DNA from 4 places in the Hafnia paralvei genome. Region 3 is predicted to be linked to each of the others. Evidence: predicted binding sites of a transcription regulator. Region 3 holds the regulator's gene; each other region holds the start of a gene.

The links. The regulator LexA, encoded in region 3, represses DNA repair genes until DNA is damaged. The targets are predictions, from matches to a motif close to TNCTGTATGTACATACAGNA.
Region 1: uvrA (excinuclease ABC subunit UvrA) is a predicted target of LexA. The motif match lies at 2,621-2,640, and genes of this name have one in related genera.
Region 2: K9N75_RS08595 (DNA translocase FtsK 4TM domain-containing protein) is a predicted target of LexA. The motif match lies at 1,385-1,404, and genes of this name have one in related genera.
Region 4: K9N75_RS11045 (metal-dependent hydrolase) is a predicted target of LexA. The motif match lies at 1,416-1,435, and genes of this name have one in related genera.

What each region holds. Positions count from the first base shown of each region.
Region 1 is NZ_CP083737.1:4,272,564-4,276,428, reverse strand. Features, by position in the region: gene uvrA (excinuclease ABC subunit UvrA) at 1-2,366, opposite strand, end outside; gene ssb1 (single-stranded DNA-binding protein SSB1) at 2,900-3,439, shown strand; gene K9N75_RS19735 (hypothetical protein) at 3,681-3,865, shown strand, end outside.
Region 2 is NZ_CP083737.1:1,813,485-1,817,349, reverse strand. Features, by position in the region: gene K9N75_RS08595 (DNA translocase FtsK 4TM domain-containing protein) at 1-1,241, opposite strand, end outside; gene lrp (leucine-responsive transcriptional regulator Lrp) at 1,442-1,936, opposite strand; gene trxB (thioredoxin-disulfide reductase) at 2,761-3,729, shown strand; gene K9N75_RS08580 (alpha/beta fold hydrolase) at 3,789-3,865, opposite strand, start outside.
Region 3 is NZ_CP083737.1:377,163-381,027, reverse strand. Features, by position in the region: gene dinF (MATE family efflux transporter DinF) at 1-779, opposite strand, end outside; gene lexA (transcriptional repressor LexA) at 888-1,496, opposite strand; gene dpiA (two-component response regulator DpiA) at 1,662-2,360, opposite strand; gene dpiB (sensor histidine kinase DpiB) at 2,329-3,865, opposite strand, start outside.
Region 4 is NZ_CP083737.1:2,321,532-2,325,396, forward strand. Features, by position in the region: gene K9N75_RS11040 (L-cystine transporter) at 1-540, opposite strand, end outside; gene K9N75_RS11045 (metal-dependent hydrolase) at 784-1,326, opposite strand; gene hxpB (hexitol phosphatase HxpB) at 1,476-2,138, opposite strand; gene K9N75_RS11055 (YniB family protein) at 2,365-2,910, shown strand; partial or broken gene K9N75_RS11060 (fructosamine kinase family protein) at 3,348-3,865, opposite strand, start outside.

The sequences.
Region 1 (3,865 bases), 830 kb from region 3:
AACACTTCATGGATGCTCTTGCCTTTGTACTTGATCTCCAGCGTCTCTCGGTTGTAGCGCTTACCTTTACACTGGTCACAAGGCACATAAATATCCGGCAGGAAGTGCATCTCGACTTTAATAACGCCATCGCCCTGACAGGCCTCACAGCGACCGCCTTTTACGTTAAAGCTAAAACGGCCGGGATTATAACCACGAGCACGTGACTCCGGCACACCGGCAAACAGTTCACGTACTGGCGTAAAGATACCGGTGTACGTTGCTGGGTTCGAGCGCGGAGTTCTACCGATAGGGCTTTGGTCAATATCGATAACTTTATCGAAATGTTCCATGCCTTCTACCGCACGATAAGGCGCAGGTTCAGACAGCGTAGCGCCGTTTAACTGGCGCTGCGCAATCGGGAATAACGTGTCGTTGATAAGCGTTGATTTACCCGAACCGGAAACACCGGTTATGCAGGTAAAAAGACCGACCGGAAGTGTCAGCGTGACGTCTTTCAAGTTGTTCCCGCTGGCGCCAATAAGCTTCAGCACTTTGGTGGCATCCGCAGGTACGCGCTCGGAAGGAACCGCGATCTCACGTTTGCCGCTTAAGAATTGACCGGTCAACGACTCTGGCACCGCCATGATTTCGTCAACCGAACCTTGGGCAACGACCTCACCACCGTGAACCCCCGCGCCAGGGCCGATATCAATCACATAATCGGCGGCACGAATGGCATCTTCATCATGTTCTACAACGATGACGGTGTTACCTAAATTACGCAGATGGACTAGCGTTTCCAACAGGCGTTCGTTATCGCGTTGGTGCAGGCCAATAGAGGGTTCATCCAGCACGTACATAACGCCCACTAATCCGGCACCAATCTGGCTTGCTAAGCGAATACGCTGAGCTTCACCGCCGGAGAGCGTTTCTGCTGAGCGAGATAGGCTTAGATAGTTCAGTCCGACGTTGACCAAGAATTTTAGGCGGTCGCCGATCTCTTTCAGGATCTTCTCGGCAATTTGCGCGCGTTGACCCTGTAATTTGATATCACGGAAAAACTCCAGCGCGTTGCCAATGCTCAGATCGGAAATCTCTGGCAGCGTAGTGTTCTCCACAAAGACGTGGCGAGCCTCTTCGCGTAAGCGAGTGCCGTGGCACGAAGCACAGGAGCGGTTGCTGATAAACTTCGATAGCTCTTCGCGTACGGCAGAAGATTCCGTTTCCTTATAACGACGCTCCATATTGTGCAGTACACCTTCAAACGGGTGGTTACGCACTGTAATATCGCCACGGTCGTTGATGTACTTGAATTCAATCGATTCTTTGCCTGAACCATACAACACGGCTTTCTGTGTTTTGGCATCCAAACTCTCGAATGGGGATTCCACATCAAAATGATAATGGTCGGCTAAAGACTTCAGCATCTGGAAATAGTAGAAGTTACGACGATCCCAACCGCGAATAGCGCCACCGGCTAAAGAAAGCTCAGCGTTTTGTACCACACGATCCGGATCGAAATACTGCTGAACACCCAAGCCGTCACAGGTTGGACAGGCGCCGGCTGGGTTGTTGAAGGAGAACAAACGTGGCTCAAGTTCACGCATGCTGTAGCCGCATATTGGGCAGGCAAAGTTAGCCGAAAACAGCAGTTCGGGTGCTTTGCTGTCGTCCATATCGGCAACAATCGCACTACCACCGGAAAGCTCTAATGCAGTTTCAAATGATTCTGCTAAGCGTTGTGCCATATCTTCACGCACTTTGAAGCGGTCAACGACAACTTCAATGCTATGTTTCTTTTGCAGCTCTAGTTTTGGTGGATCGGAAAGATCGCAAACTTCACCGTCTATACGTGCGCGGATGTAGCCCTGCGCGGCCAGATTTTCCAGTGTTTTGGTGTGCTCGCCTTTACGATCTTTCACGATCGGCGCTAACAGCATCAGGCGTTTACCTTCTGGCTGCGTTAATACGTTATCCACCATCTGGCTGACGGTTTGCGCCGCTAATGGAACATCGTGATCCGGACAACGTGGCTCGCCAACGCGAGCAAACAGCAAACGTAAATAGTCGTGGATCTCGGTGATCGTCCCTACGGTAGAGCGTGGGTTATGCGACGTAGATTTCTGTTCGATGGAAATCGCCGGAGACAGACCTTCAATGTGGTCAACATCCGGTTTTTCCATTAACGAAAGAAACTGGCGTGCATAGGCCGACAGCGATTCTACGTAGCGGCGCTGGCCTTCGGCGTAGAGCGTATCAAACGCTAAAGAAGACTTACCTGAGCCTGATAATCCGGTGACGACAATCAGCTTATCGCGTGGAATGGTCAGATTGATATTTTTCAGGTTGTGGGTGCGAGCACCCCGTATTTCTATTTTATCCATTAACGACTTCCCGGATGAAGAACCCATCTCATTAGGCTTATCTGCGGTGCATTTCTGCCCATTCGCACTGATTGCGGTATAGGGAAATACCCACAGAGCACCCATTGGGATAGGCTCTGGATAATCTTGAACACCGTCGGGTTTTCCAGCGAAAAAAACGCAACGTTTCCAGTACTGGTGCGGCCTGCTGGAGATTTTTAGCGAATTTGGCTGTACGCAACGATGCTTGAAACGATCAATTATGGCACAATAAAACCTGAATGAATATCCAGTATATGAATGCAAAATTGTTCTAAGCTTAAACAATTGGGGAATCTACTTCACAGAAGCGAACAGTGGTGCCGTTAGGCCACTGGCGTGTTAGAATTAACGGTTTAGACTACACCCGCCATACTTGAAGCTGCAGTCGCGTTATTCGGCGAGGCCTTGCCCGATTGGGCCCGTGTAAGCGCTGTATAAAAGGGGTAGACCTTTTGTGATGCGGCTACAATTGTCGTGGGTATGTACAAATTTACTTCATCAGGAGAATCGAAATGGCCAGCAGAGGCGTTAACAAAGTGATTCTTGTCGGGAATCTGGGTCAAGATCCAGAAGTCCGTTATATGCCGAATGGTGGTGCTGTAGCCAATATTACTCTGGCCACCTCCGAGACTTGGCGCGACAAGCAAACCGGCGAACAGAAAGAAAAAACTGAATGGCACCGTGTAGTGCTGTTTGGCAAGCTGGCAGAGGTTGCAGGTGAATATCTGCGTAAAGGTTCTCAGGTTTATATCGAAGGCGCGCTACAGACGCGCAAATGGACCGATCAGGCGGGCGTTGAAAAATACACCACTGAGATTGTTGTAAACGTTGGCGGCACCATGCAGATGCTGGGTGGACGTCAAGGTGGCGGTGCGCCTATGGGCGGCGGTCAGGCACAGGGTCAGCAGGGCGGTTGGGGTCAACCTCAGCAGCCACAGGGGAATCAGTTCAGCGGCGGCTCACAGCCAGCGGCTCGCCCTCAGAGTGCTCCAGCAGCTCAGCCACAAAGCAATGAACCGCCAATGGATTTCGATGACGATATTCCATTCTGATTTCTATTAAAGAAATCAACCCATAGCCCTGCACTGCGTAACATCGTTCACTTAAGCTCGATTTTAGGGGGAGCACACCGATGGGGTCGTAGCGGCGTAAGCCGCCGGAGCGCCCCACGGTGTGGTAGACCCGTGTATCTCGATCTCTTAAACGAACGGCGTTACTGCAGTGCGGGGCTTTTTTTGATAAAAAATAAATCAATGTCAGGCTGGTTTTAATCTGTATCTGGGGACAAGTGCAGTGATTAGACGTATATCTTGGATTGCTGGGGCGGGAGCATGGCTGCTGCCATTGGTATTATTGCTATGGCAATGGTTGACGGAAGGGCAGAACCAAGCCGCTTTGTCGCCAGAAGCGTATAACGCATGGAAAATGTCGGTACTATTCGCCGATTTTAGCTTTGCTGGTGCGCTGTCATTGTTTGC
Region 2 (3,865 bases), 1.4 Mb from region 3:
TTGATATATGGCGTTTTAGGCAGTTCATCACGATCGAAATGTGATGCACTGAAATTCATACCCGGTGCAGACGATGGTGTAGAAGGCGTCTCTGGTTCCAAACTCCCCAAACGCGGCCCCTCATCATCCCATGCAGAACGTGCTGGACGAGTTGGCGTATGTGACACATTCGTTGGGCGATCTTCCGGCATCTCGAAAGAGTATAGCGGAGGCATACTAGGCTTAATTTCTGCCACCGGCTCAGGCTCTGAGGCGCTAAAGGTCATGGGCTGAGTCGCTGCAGAAGCAACTGGCTGAGCCGAAGCCACCGCGGCGCCAACGGCAGAAACAGCCGCCGCCGGTTTTAATTCATGGCTGACAGCAGGCTGTGCGGATTCATCCAGAGACATTTCCGCCTCATGCAGCGGACGTAATTTACCCAGAAGAGGATCGTTTTCGTCCTCATCGACACTTGGCAACTCTGGTGCGGTTCTTGTTGGCTTGGCCAGCAAGATATCGTCTTCATCCTCATCAGCAGCCCGAAGCAGAACATCATCTGTCTCCTGCCCTACCGACGATGCGTGTTTATCCAGCACAACTTCACGAGCGTCGTCCTCGTAATCGTAATCATCATCGCGATCGCGACGCGAGCGATTACTCATGAAGGTTAAGCCTCCGAGCAAGACCCCACCGATTTTCTCCGCGATGGTCAGCCATGACCAGCCGGTAAACAGAGTCAGCCCAACGGCCCATACCCCTAACAGCAGCAATGTTCCCCCCACGCTGCCCATGAGAGGATTCACACCGTTCTCCAGCAGACTCCCAATAAGACCGCCGGAGGCAAAATGGTAGATATCATCAACGTTTAATGCGGTTAAACCGCAGGACGCTAAAACCAGCGCCAACATGCCGATGAGTTTCAGGGATATCGCAAAATAGTCGACATAGCCGCTATCGTCGCGTTTGCGGTAAGCAAACCAACATAGAGCGAGCATGACAGGAGGAATGGCGTATCCCATCACTCCGAAAACAAAGAATAGAGTATCAGCTAGCCATGCACCTGCCCCGCCGCCAATATTATTGATAGGTTCGTGCCATGCCGTTTGCGACCAGCTCGGATCCGAGGGGTCAAAGCTCAGCAACGAAACCATGAGATAAATAGAAAACAACGCTACTCCAATGAGTAACGCTTCGTATAGCCGACGTCCACTGCTCATTCGTTTGAGAGTAACGTCCTTCTCTTCTGTGTATTCCTGGCTCAAGAAAGGCTCTCCAGGTTCCTGTTTTTCACCATAGCACTATTATTGCCTATTGCCGCTTTAGAACAACGCATTGCCACGTAATTTTGTATTTAACAAAGACTCGTACGAATAACAACGCCGAGAGACTATACCCTCGGCGCTGAAACTGTATAGATACACAGGAGTGTAACCAAATTACTCAGGTTTTGCACCTGCTACCGTTATCGCGTTTTGATAACCAAGCGATTGCTCTGTTTGACTTCTTCCATAACCACGTAGGTACGGGTGTCATTAACGCCCGGTAGGCGCAGCAGCGTTTCGCCAAGCAACTTACGATAAGCGGACATGTCAGGCACACGTGTTTTCAACAGATAGTCGAAATCACCTGAAACCAGATGACACTCCTGAATTTCTTCCAGTTTCTGAACAGCGGTATTGAACTGTTCAAACACATCTGGGGCTCCTCGGTTCAAGGTAATTTCAACAAATACCAGTAAGGACGCATCCAGATAGTGCGGGTTCAACAGTGCAGTGTAACCTTGAATAAAACCTTGTCTTTCAAGGCGACGTACACGTTCTAAACATGGAGTTGGGGATAAACCAACTCGCTTAGAAAGCTCAACGTTCGAAATTCGTCCATCCTTTTGCAACTCATTCAGGATGTTACGGTCGATACGGTCGAGATCTTTACCAGGGCGCTTTTTATTGTCTGCCATCTTATTGTCTCTCTTATATCCTTCCCTGCTCGCCATCCCCTTAACAAGTTCATTTTGTTAAGGATTTGTCCCAAACGAAAACCCATGCCTGCTGTCAATCAACAATTCCCATTGTTAATATTCACGAAAACAGCCCGGATAAAGCTGGCATAAACGAGCCATCCAGCTTCTTTCTGTTTTCGCCGATTGCACTCAGTTCGCATGCGAGGGCTCGCATAATTGCTTTTCTCTGATTCCAAATCACTGCATATCGAGGCCACATCCTATTCAGATGTTCGCAGCAGGGTCTCCCTTCGCTACGTTCCCTAACGCCACTCATTGAAGCCAATTTCAGCACTACACTTATTTTTGCCTACTACTCAATATTTCTTGTTACATGAGAAGAAACGCTGTTTTAGCCAGTGTGAGCTATTTGCCACGCTTAAACAGACAAAAATTCTGTCAAACGTCCCCCAGACCACAAAAACCAAAGACAAGTTCTTCCCTACATCCATGTTTTCGCAAATGCACAGGCGATTGTCAAAGCAAAAGAAGTAAAATCAGACGAACATGCCAACTATTATTAAGAAACTCTATGAGCAGAGAAAAAAATAAAGAGACAAAACAGACGAATAAGCATCGCTGATGGGCGCTATTAAGCTGCTTTATCGACAAGAATGTTATCGGAATAGGTTTAAAAAAAATTATCTGCTGTCATGATTTTTGCTAATCGATAGCTTTCTACTATCAAACAAATTGATAACAATTTTTTTGCACGCTTTTTTTCAGACGCTAACTTCCCTACAATCGAGTTATTGTCCTGTAAAATTGGAAAAGAGGAATTCATGGGCACAGTCAAACATAGCAAACTCCTGATCTTGGGCTCCGGCCCTGCGGGATATACAGCAGCCGTCTACGCCGCACGCGCCAACCTTAATCCGGTATTGATTACCGGCGTTGAAAAAGGCGGTCAATTGACGACAACGACTGAAGTCGAAAACTGGCCAGGCGATCCAGAAGGTCTGACAGGCCCTCTGTTAATGGAGCGCATGCATGAGCATGCCGCCAAATTTAACACCGAAATCATTCTGGACAACATCGAACGTGTCGACTTGCAGACGCGCCCTTTCCGCCTATTCGGGGGCTCTCAGGAATACACCTGTGATGCGTTAATCATTGCAACCGGCGCTTCAGCTCAGTATTTGGGGCTACCTTCCGAAGAAGAATTCAAAGGGCGCGGAGTTTCTGCTTGCGCCACCTGTGACGGTTTCTTCTACCGCCAACAGGAAGTGGCCGTTATCGGTGGCGGTAACACCGCCGTTGAGGAAGCGCTCTACCTGTCTAACATCGCATCTAAGGTACATCTGATCCATCGGCGCGATACGTTCCGCGCTGAAAAGATTCTGATTGCACGCATGATGGACAAAGTCGCTAGCGGCAATATCGTCCTGCACACCAACCGTACGCTCGATGAAGTGTTAGGCGACCCTATGGGCGTTAATGGCCTCCGTCTTAAAGCCACTGATAGTGATAAAACCGAACAGCTTAGCGTCACCGGTTTGTTCGTGGCCATCGGGCACAAACCAAATACCGCTATTTTTGAAGGCCAATTGGCCCTTGAAAACGGCTATATCAAGGTACAATCGGGTCTTGGTGGCAATGCGACCCAAACCAGTATTCCGGGCGTATTCGCCGCAGGCGACGTCATGGATCACATCTATCGTCAGGCGATTACCTCTGCGGGTACTGGCTGTATGGCGGCTCTGGATGCAGAACGCTATCTCGATGGGTTAGCGGCTGCCAGCCATCAATAAGCGCTGGCCAACCCCGTTTCTCCCTGTTAATCACTCAGTTCTCCGATCGACAGGGGGAATCACCTTCCCGTTCTTACAGAAATTTTTCGCTCATACTCATCCTTGTCGTGTAAGAAACGCTCCATAGCCGAGAGCA
Region 3 (3,865 bases):
GCCCCTAAAATGGTCAGCGATGAAAAACATAACTGCAGCAGTAAAGAACGCAGCATGATGTCACGATTTAAAGCCAACAGGCGGCGCAGATTGCCACGCCACGCATTACGGAAATACTCCATGTGTAGCCCACGCAACTTCATTACATGCCACACAAGGCCAATCCCTAGCAAGAAAGTGGCATAATCGGCAATCACCGTCGCGCTAGCGGCTCCCTGAACCTTCCAGCCCAAACCAACGACAAACCATAGATCAAGCGTAATGTTAATGAGGTTTCCGACCACAAGCAGAATGACAGGTGCGCGGGCATATTGAACGCCAAGCAGCCAGCCTAAAATCACCAGATTAGCCAATGTTGCCGGTGCGCCGAGCCAACGGATGTGCATAAACAAACGAGCCTGCTCCAACACATCCTGATGCCCGCCAACAATGCGTAACACCCCCTCAATTAACGGTTCACGCACTGCAATAATGACAACCCCCGCCAACAAAGCCAGTAGCAAAGGTTGAACCAATGCACGGGCTAGCGCCGTTTTATCGCCAGCGCCAAATGCCTGAGCAGTCAACCCCGTGGTGCTCATCCGTAAAAACAACAGCAGCATAAAGAGGAAGGATGTCGCCATCGCGCCTACAGCAACACCGCCCAAATAAACAGGGCTATCCAAATGACCAATAACTGCGGTATCAACCAGTCCCAAAAGCGGAACTGAGATGTTCGACAAAATCATCGGCAGCGCGAGAATCCATAGCGCTTTATCAGTTGGTGTCAGTAATTTCATTTTTTCACGTCATCCCAGATCCACTTGCCAGCCTTCTCCCAACAAAGAAAAAGCCCCAAATAAGGGGCTTAGTCTATCGGCGTTACCGCAAACACAATAGCGAGAACTTTAGATCCAGTCGCCGTTGCGGATAACACCAACGGCCAGACCTTCAATCGTGAAGTTTTGTTCACGTAGGTCAACCACAATCGGTTCAAAATCGCTGTTTTCAGGCAGTAGCTGAACAATGTTGCCTTGTTTTTTCAAACGTTTAACCGTCACTTCGTCTTCAATACGAGCAACAACAACCTGTCCGTTACGCACATCTTGTGTTTTATGCACGGCCAGTAAATCGCCGTCTAAAATGCCGATATCACGCATCGACATTCCATTAACACGCAGTAAGAAATCGGCATTAGGCTTAAACAATGAAGGGTCGACCTGATAATGGCCCTCAATATGTTCCTGTGCCAGCAGCGGCTCACCGGCAGCCACCCGGCCAATGAGAGGTAGCCCCGTTTCATCTTCCATCAACAAGCGAATGCCGCGTGAAGCACCGGACACAATCTCAATCACGCCTTTACGTTGTAACGCTTTTAAATGTTCTTCTGCCGCATTAGGAGAGCGGAATCCCAAACGCTGTGCGATTTCAGCACGCGTTGGCGGCATGCCAGTTTGTTCAATATGGTCACGAATCAGATCGTAGACTTCCTGCTGTCTGGCTGTAAGTGCTTTCATTCCACCACCTGTTTGTTTATACAGTTTTGCTGTGAGTATATACAGGTGGCGGCCATTTTGAAACCGTGAAATACATAAAGATTGAACCGTACCGCATCTGATTGGCTCTAACCGCACACTTTTTGTGTTTTTACAGTCAATATCCAGCAAATTCCCGTGAATAAATTAACTGTTTTTTACAGTTTCCAGTGCGCGATAAGTTCGTTGCGGACGCCCAACTTTGCCGTATACAATTTCTGCCATGATCATGTGCCGTCCTGCACAAAACTCTAAATAACGTCGTGCGGTCGTACGGCTGAGTTTCAGCTCCTGTGCCACAGTTTCAGCAGTATGGCGAGCATCAAGATCGGCAAACAGTCCCTGCACTTTATCTAAAGTGAGCGCATCAATACCGACAGGTAACTCTTCTTTATGCTCGCCGCGCGCATAGGCATTAAACATGTCATCGATCTGGCGCTGGCTAGCACTATTGTTACTTGCCAGCATTCGCATCCGCTGATGGTAACGGTCTAAAGTTTGGCCTAAACGCTCATAGGCTATCGGTTTTACCAAGTAGTCAAAAACACCGCAGCGAACTGCATCAGAAACGGTATCCATATCGCTAGCTGCCGTAGTGAACACTACCCCACCAGAGAATCGAGCCTGAGTCAGTTCGTGCAACAGGGTAATACCTTTTCCATCCGGCAAATAGTTATCCAGCAGGATCAGGTCAGGTTTGAAACGCTCGACCATCATTCTGGCCTGCGCGAGATTTCCCGCTAACCAAACCTGTCCACAGCCATGAAAATGGCGAATAAACTCCGCGTGCATTTCTGCCAGCGGCGTTTCGTCTTCAACTATTAGAATCGTTATTGGTTGTGTCATAAGTCTTTTTCACTTTAGGAATAAATACGGAAAATAAAGTGCCACAAGGTTCGTTGTCTTCCAGCGTAATTACCCCACCGCAGCGGCCTACATAGCTGGCTATCAGATAGAGTCCGATGCCGTGCTCACCCACATCCTCGGTTTTAGTACTTACGCCTTGCTCAAAAATAGCCTCACGTAAAGACTCTGGAACGCCACATCCCTGATCGGCCACTTCCACGATGACATCATCACCTTCATCGCTAAGGTATAGCTCAATGGTTTTATTACCTTGCGGATTCTTCAAGCTGGCATCGAAAGCATTGTCGAGCAAGTTTCCCACGATGGCAGCAAATTCAGTACTATCAAGTCCTGCTGGCAACTGGCGAAGCTGGCTTCCTTCTACCAGATTTAAGGTTAAGCCAAGCTCACGCGCTCGCTGTGCTTTGCCGAAAAGAAGCCCTGCGACTTGTCGATCGTCAAATGAGCCACGCAGGCTATCAATAAGCTGCTGCTGTGCTTGCGACTCACCTTTTACCATTGCCAAAGCACGATCATATTCTTTCATTTGTAACAGACCGTTGAGCGTCGACATCCAGTTCAGGTGCTCGTGACGCAATGTGCGCAAGCTTTCGACATACTGTTTGATCTGCGTGAGTTGAGCATTCAGCGTGCTAATTTCATCTTTGCTACGGAAACTGATGATGGCACCCAGCAGCTCATTTCCTGAACGTATCGCTGCACGATTAGCAATCACACTGAGACCATTAAAAGTGCAAATGACATCCTGACGTTTTTCTTCGATTTGTTCCGTGAAAAACCCCGCAGGTTCGACAACATCGCTGATCGGTTTTCCTAGCCATTGTCTACCAGGCGAACTTAAACCGAGCATTTTTCGTGCGTTACGATTGATTGCAGTAATCAAACCCTCAGGATCGACAGCTATCAATCCTTCATATACCGAGCCAAACAAGGCTTCTTGCTGGCGAACCACCCGAGCAATTTGATGAGGTTCCATACCTAGCATTTGCCGCCGAATATGGGTGGCAAACATCCATGACAGTAGCATCAGGATAATCAAAATTAAGACAAAGACACCGCCCATCGGTAATAAGAAGTCTAATCGCCAACTGTCTATTTTGCTGACTAAATATCCCAATGAAACCACGCCGATCACGTTACCATGTTCATCAAAAATAGGCGTTTTAGCACGCATAGCCATCCCAATTGAGCCCTTTCCTGTAATGAAGTAGCTTTCTCCGCGCGCTAAAGCGCCAGGCTTACTCCACTGCATGGGATAGCCGATCTTGGCCGGATTGGGGTGATACAGACGGATGGAGTTTTTGTCGCCAATAACCACATAATCAAAATCGGAGCCCGTACCGAGTTTATCGGCAATGATAGCGAGACGCTTGGTATCTCTATTTTTAACAGCCGTGACAACGCTGTCGATTGAGGCAATGATCTTAGCCTGATTCATTGCCATATCACGGACATGGTTACTCAGATAATCTTCAAAGGAAGCA
Region 4 (3,865 bases), 1.9 Mb from region 3:
CGTGAGATCGGCAAAGGGATTCTTAGGAATGAATGAGAGCACCAACTGCGGAACGCTCAGATCAGAAACCTTGCTCGCATAGTTCGTGTTAATCGCGGCTAATCGTGCCGTTTCCTGCGTGCCCTGTACGAGACCTTCAGCGGTCAGGCCAAATAGATTGGTGACCAGCACCCCAACCAGCGCGGCAATCATGGTGGTGAATAACAGGGTGCCAATAGAAAGAAAACTGATCTTACCCAGCGAAGACGCGTTGTGCAGCTTTGCTACGGCGCTCAGAATAGAGACGAACACCAGCGGCATCACAATCATCTGTAACAGTTGCACATAGCCGTTACCCACGATATTGAACCAGCTAATGGAATCTTTCAGCAGCGGGTTATCTGAACCGTAAACCAGCTGTAGGCCTAAGCCGAACAGAACCCCCATCACTAAGCCGACGAGTACTTTTTTAGCCAAGCTCCATTTAGTACGACGCGTCTGTGCCAGTAGCAGCAATAGTGCTACAAACACCAACACGTTAATCACGAGCGGTAGGTTCATCCCCATTCTCCATCCAATGTTTTTATATTATGACTGTTTTTATACGTTTCCTGCGGCCCTATAGGACGATCAAGCCTCTTTGGACTTAACACTGACCTACGCTGAAACGTTTAATGTATATATGCTAACAGCACCATTGACCTCGCGCTTATATCCAAAATGAATTTATTATAATTTTTGCATCGAGTTTGTATGTTAAGCCCGCAAAACGCGGAGTTTATAAGCGATGGGATGTGATGTGGGTCATAATTTTTGGCTCACGTATCTGAGTAAATCGTAAAACGGCACGAGATCACCTCCCCAATAGACGGCATATCCCACTAGCGACATGCACAGAATACGTTCCAACTGATTCCCTTTCTGAGAATTGAGAATGGGCAAACGAAAACGCCAACGGATAGGCCACAATAGGGGAACACCAGCCGGTGTGAGCATATCGGCTAGCAGATGGCTGAGATAGCCAATAACCATCGCGTGCATGGCGTCTACGGGGATACCCATATAGCTAGGCATTTCACAATGCAGGAGAAATATTCCGCCGATAACGGCTAACAGACTATGAGTAAATCCCCGATGGCCAAACATGCGGGCAATTGGGGATGATAGCCATTTGAGGCGCTGTCCCAGCACCGATTTGGGATGATCAATATCGGGCCATAAGCAGGTGAGCAGTGCGCCGGGAATGATGTGCCACCAGTCACCATGGGCGAGCGCAGGCGTCAGTTCCGCTTTTTTAGCGAAAATGGCACATGCGACAGAAAAAATGAGATGGCCTTCCGCCGTCATGATAAAACTCGCCGATGCTACTGGTAATTTATCCAGCATATCGGAGTTTTCGCAGGAATCAAGAGGTGACAGCGTAACAGATGGCTGTTTGCTGTATAAATATACATAAAACGGAGCCTAGGCTAGACTCCGTCTATCTTGCAGCAAGATTATGGCTGAATATCTGACGCGCTAAGCTCGTTGAGGTTGTTAAGTTTTACGTCAGCGAGTGCCCAGCGTGGGTCGTTAATATTCTCAGGTGCAGGTACCACGATGGAACGCATGCGGGCTGCTTTGGTTGCAATCATACCGTTGAAAGAGTCCTCCAGCGTGACGCAGTTTAGCGGATCGACGCCCAGCGCGTGGGCTGCATTGAGGTAGACTTCTGGATGGGGTTTACTATAAGGCAAGGCTTCGGCAGACACCACCGCGTCAAAGTACTGGCTGATGTTAAACATTTCCAACACATCGTTAAGCATGTAAAGAGGAGACGCAGAGGCCAAACCGATTTTCATTCCTTGTTGGCGACATAACTTGAGCGCGTGCTCAACGCCAGGCAGCAGCGGTTTGGTGTCACGAACCAGTTCAATCACACGGCGAATGATTCGCTCGGTCACTTCTTCCTGACTCGCGCCTTGCCACGGTGTGCGTTGATACCAAAGCTTAACCACCAGATCGATGCGTAGACCCAGGGTTTCTGGAATGTCTGCTGCATTCACGTCGATACCTAATGAGGAAAAGACATCGTGCTCTCCTTGAGTCCACAGCGGCTCAGAATCTATCAGTAACCCATCCATATCGAAAATTACGGCTTCAATGCGACTCACTGGCATTTCCTCATCTATTGAGATTAACGGCCCCAAGCTGGCGCTTGCAGGCATTCACTTTATTTACTCTAACATTCGCGATGGTTTTGGTTAAGCCAGTTATACTCAACAAGCTTAAAGTTAATCCGAACCCGACCAATCAATTCAACAAGTTGAGATTGCGGGAAGATAAACAGCCACGTAGACTGCCGTTATTCAAGGCGATAACAACGCGAATTAGTAAGGGGATGGTATGACCTACCAACAAGCCGGTTGGGTTGCAGTGATAAAACGGATTTTAGGCTGGGTGGTGTTTATTCCAGCGCTGCTTTCGACCATCGTGTCGGTGCTCAACTTTCTGTATCAGCATAGTCAGAAGCAAGAAGGTTTGAACGCCGTTATGCTGGATTTTGTGCATGTCATGATTGATATGGTCAAATTCAACACGCACTTTCTGGATGTATTCTGGTTCAACTCTCCTGAGCCAGCGCTCGGACAAGGTTTTACCGGTGCCAACATTATGTTCTGGGTTATCTACTGGCTGATATTTGTCGGTGTGGCATTACAGGCCTCTGGCGCACGCATGTCGCGACAGGTTCGTCATATTCGCGAAGGTATCGAAGACCAACTGATCCTCGAACAGATGAAAGGGGCAGAGGGACACAGCCGCGAGGCGCTAGAGAAGCGAATCGTACTGCCGCGCCATACGATTTTCCTCCAGTTTTTCCCTCTGTACATTTTGCCAATTATCGTTGCGGTGATCGGGTATTTTATTTTGAAGTTGCTGGGGATGCTGTAGGTGATTTAAGACAGGGCCTACATTTCGTGTAAGCCCTGTCTAATTATCTCGCTGTTGCGCCCTAAGAAAAAGAACGGCAGAGCTTAATGCCGGTCACTTAAGCGTGATTTTAGGGGAAGTACACCGGGAAGTACACCGATGGGGTCGTAGCAGCTTTAGCTGCCGACAACTTTGCCGGGAGCAAAGTTGAACAACGCTTTAGCGTTGCCCCTTAGGGTGGAACACATGGATGTGTTCCATAACCGCCCCGCGGTGTGCTAGCCCCGTGTATCTCGATCTCTTAAACGATCAGCATTACAGCAGAGCTCGCCTCTATAATTCATTTCCATTCCCCGTTTGCACTCATGTTTACGCTATATCGTTTAGGCCACATCTTTCTCCATCAATTTATCCACTGCCTGAATCGCGGTTTCTAGATGCGGCCCCGCAAACAGGTTGCACATATTGAGCTGATGATAGAGTTGGTAAATTGGCTGGCGATCGATAAACGATGTCGGCAGAGGCCAGACGCTTTGGTAGCCATCGTAAATCTGTGCGGGTAATAAAGGGTATAGCGGCAGCATGGCCAAATCGCACTCGCGATCCCCCCAGTAACAGGCAGGGTCAAAAATTACCGGTCCTTGAGCGCTTAGCCCCATATTCGCAGGCCAAAGATCGCCGTGCAGCAGCGACGGTTGTGGCTGGTGGCCTTGCAAACGTTGTTCTACGGTGCTGACAATGCTGTCGATATCACCAAAGTGAATGCCTTTTTCCGCCGCAAGCTGGAGCTGCCAGCCAATACGTTGCTCGGCAAAGAACTGCGCCCAACGGCGCTGCCACATATTAGGTTGTGGAGAGGTTGAAAGGTGGTTGTCAAAATCCAAGCCAACTGTGGTTGCTCGCTCCACTGATGCAGACGCGCCAGTTGTTGCCCCAGAAGATAGGCATTGTGCGCATCGAGTGGGCGAACCGGCAA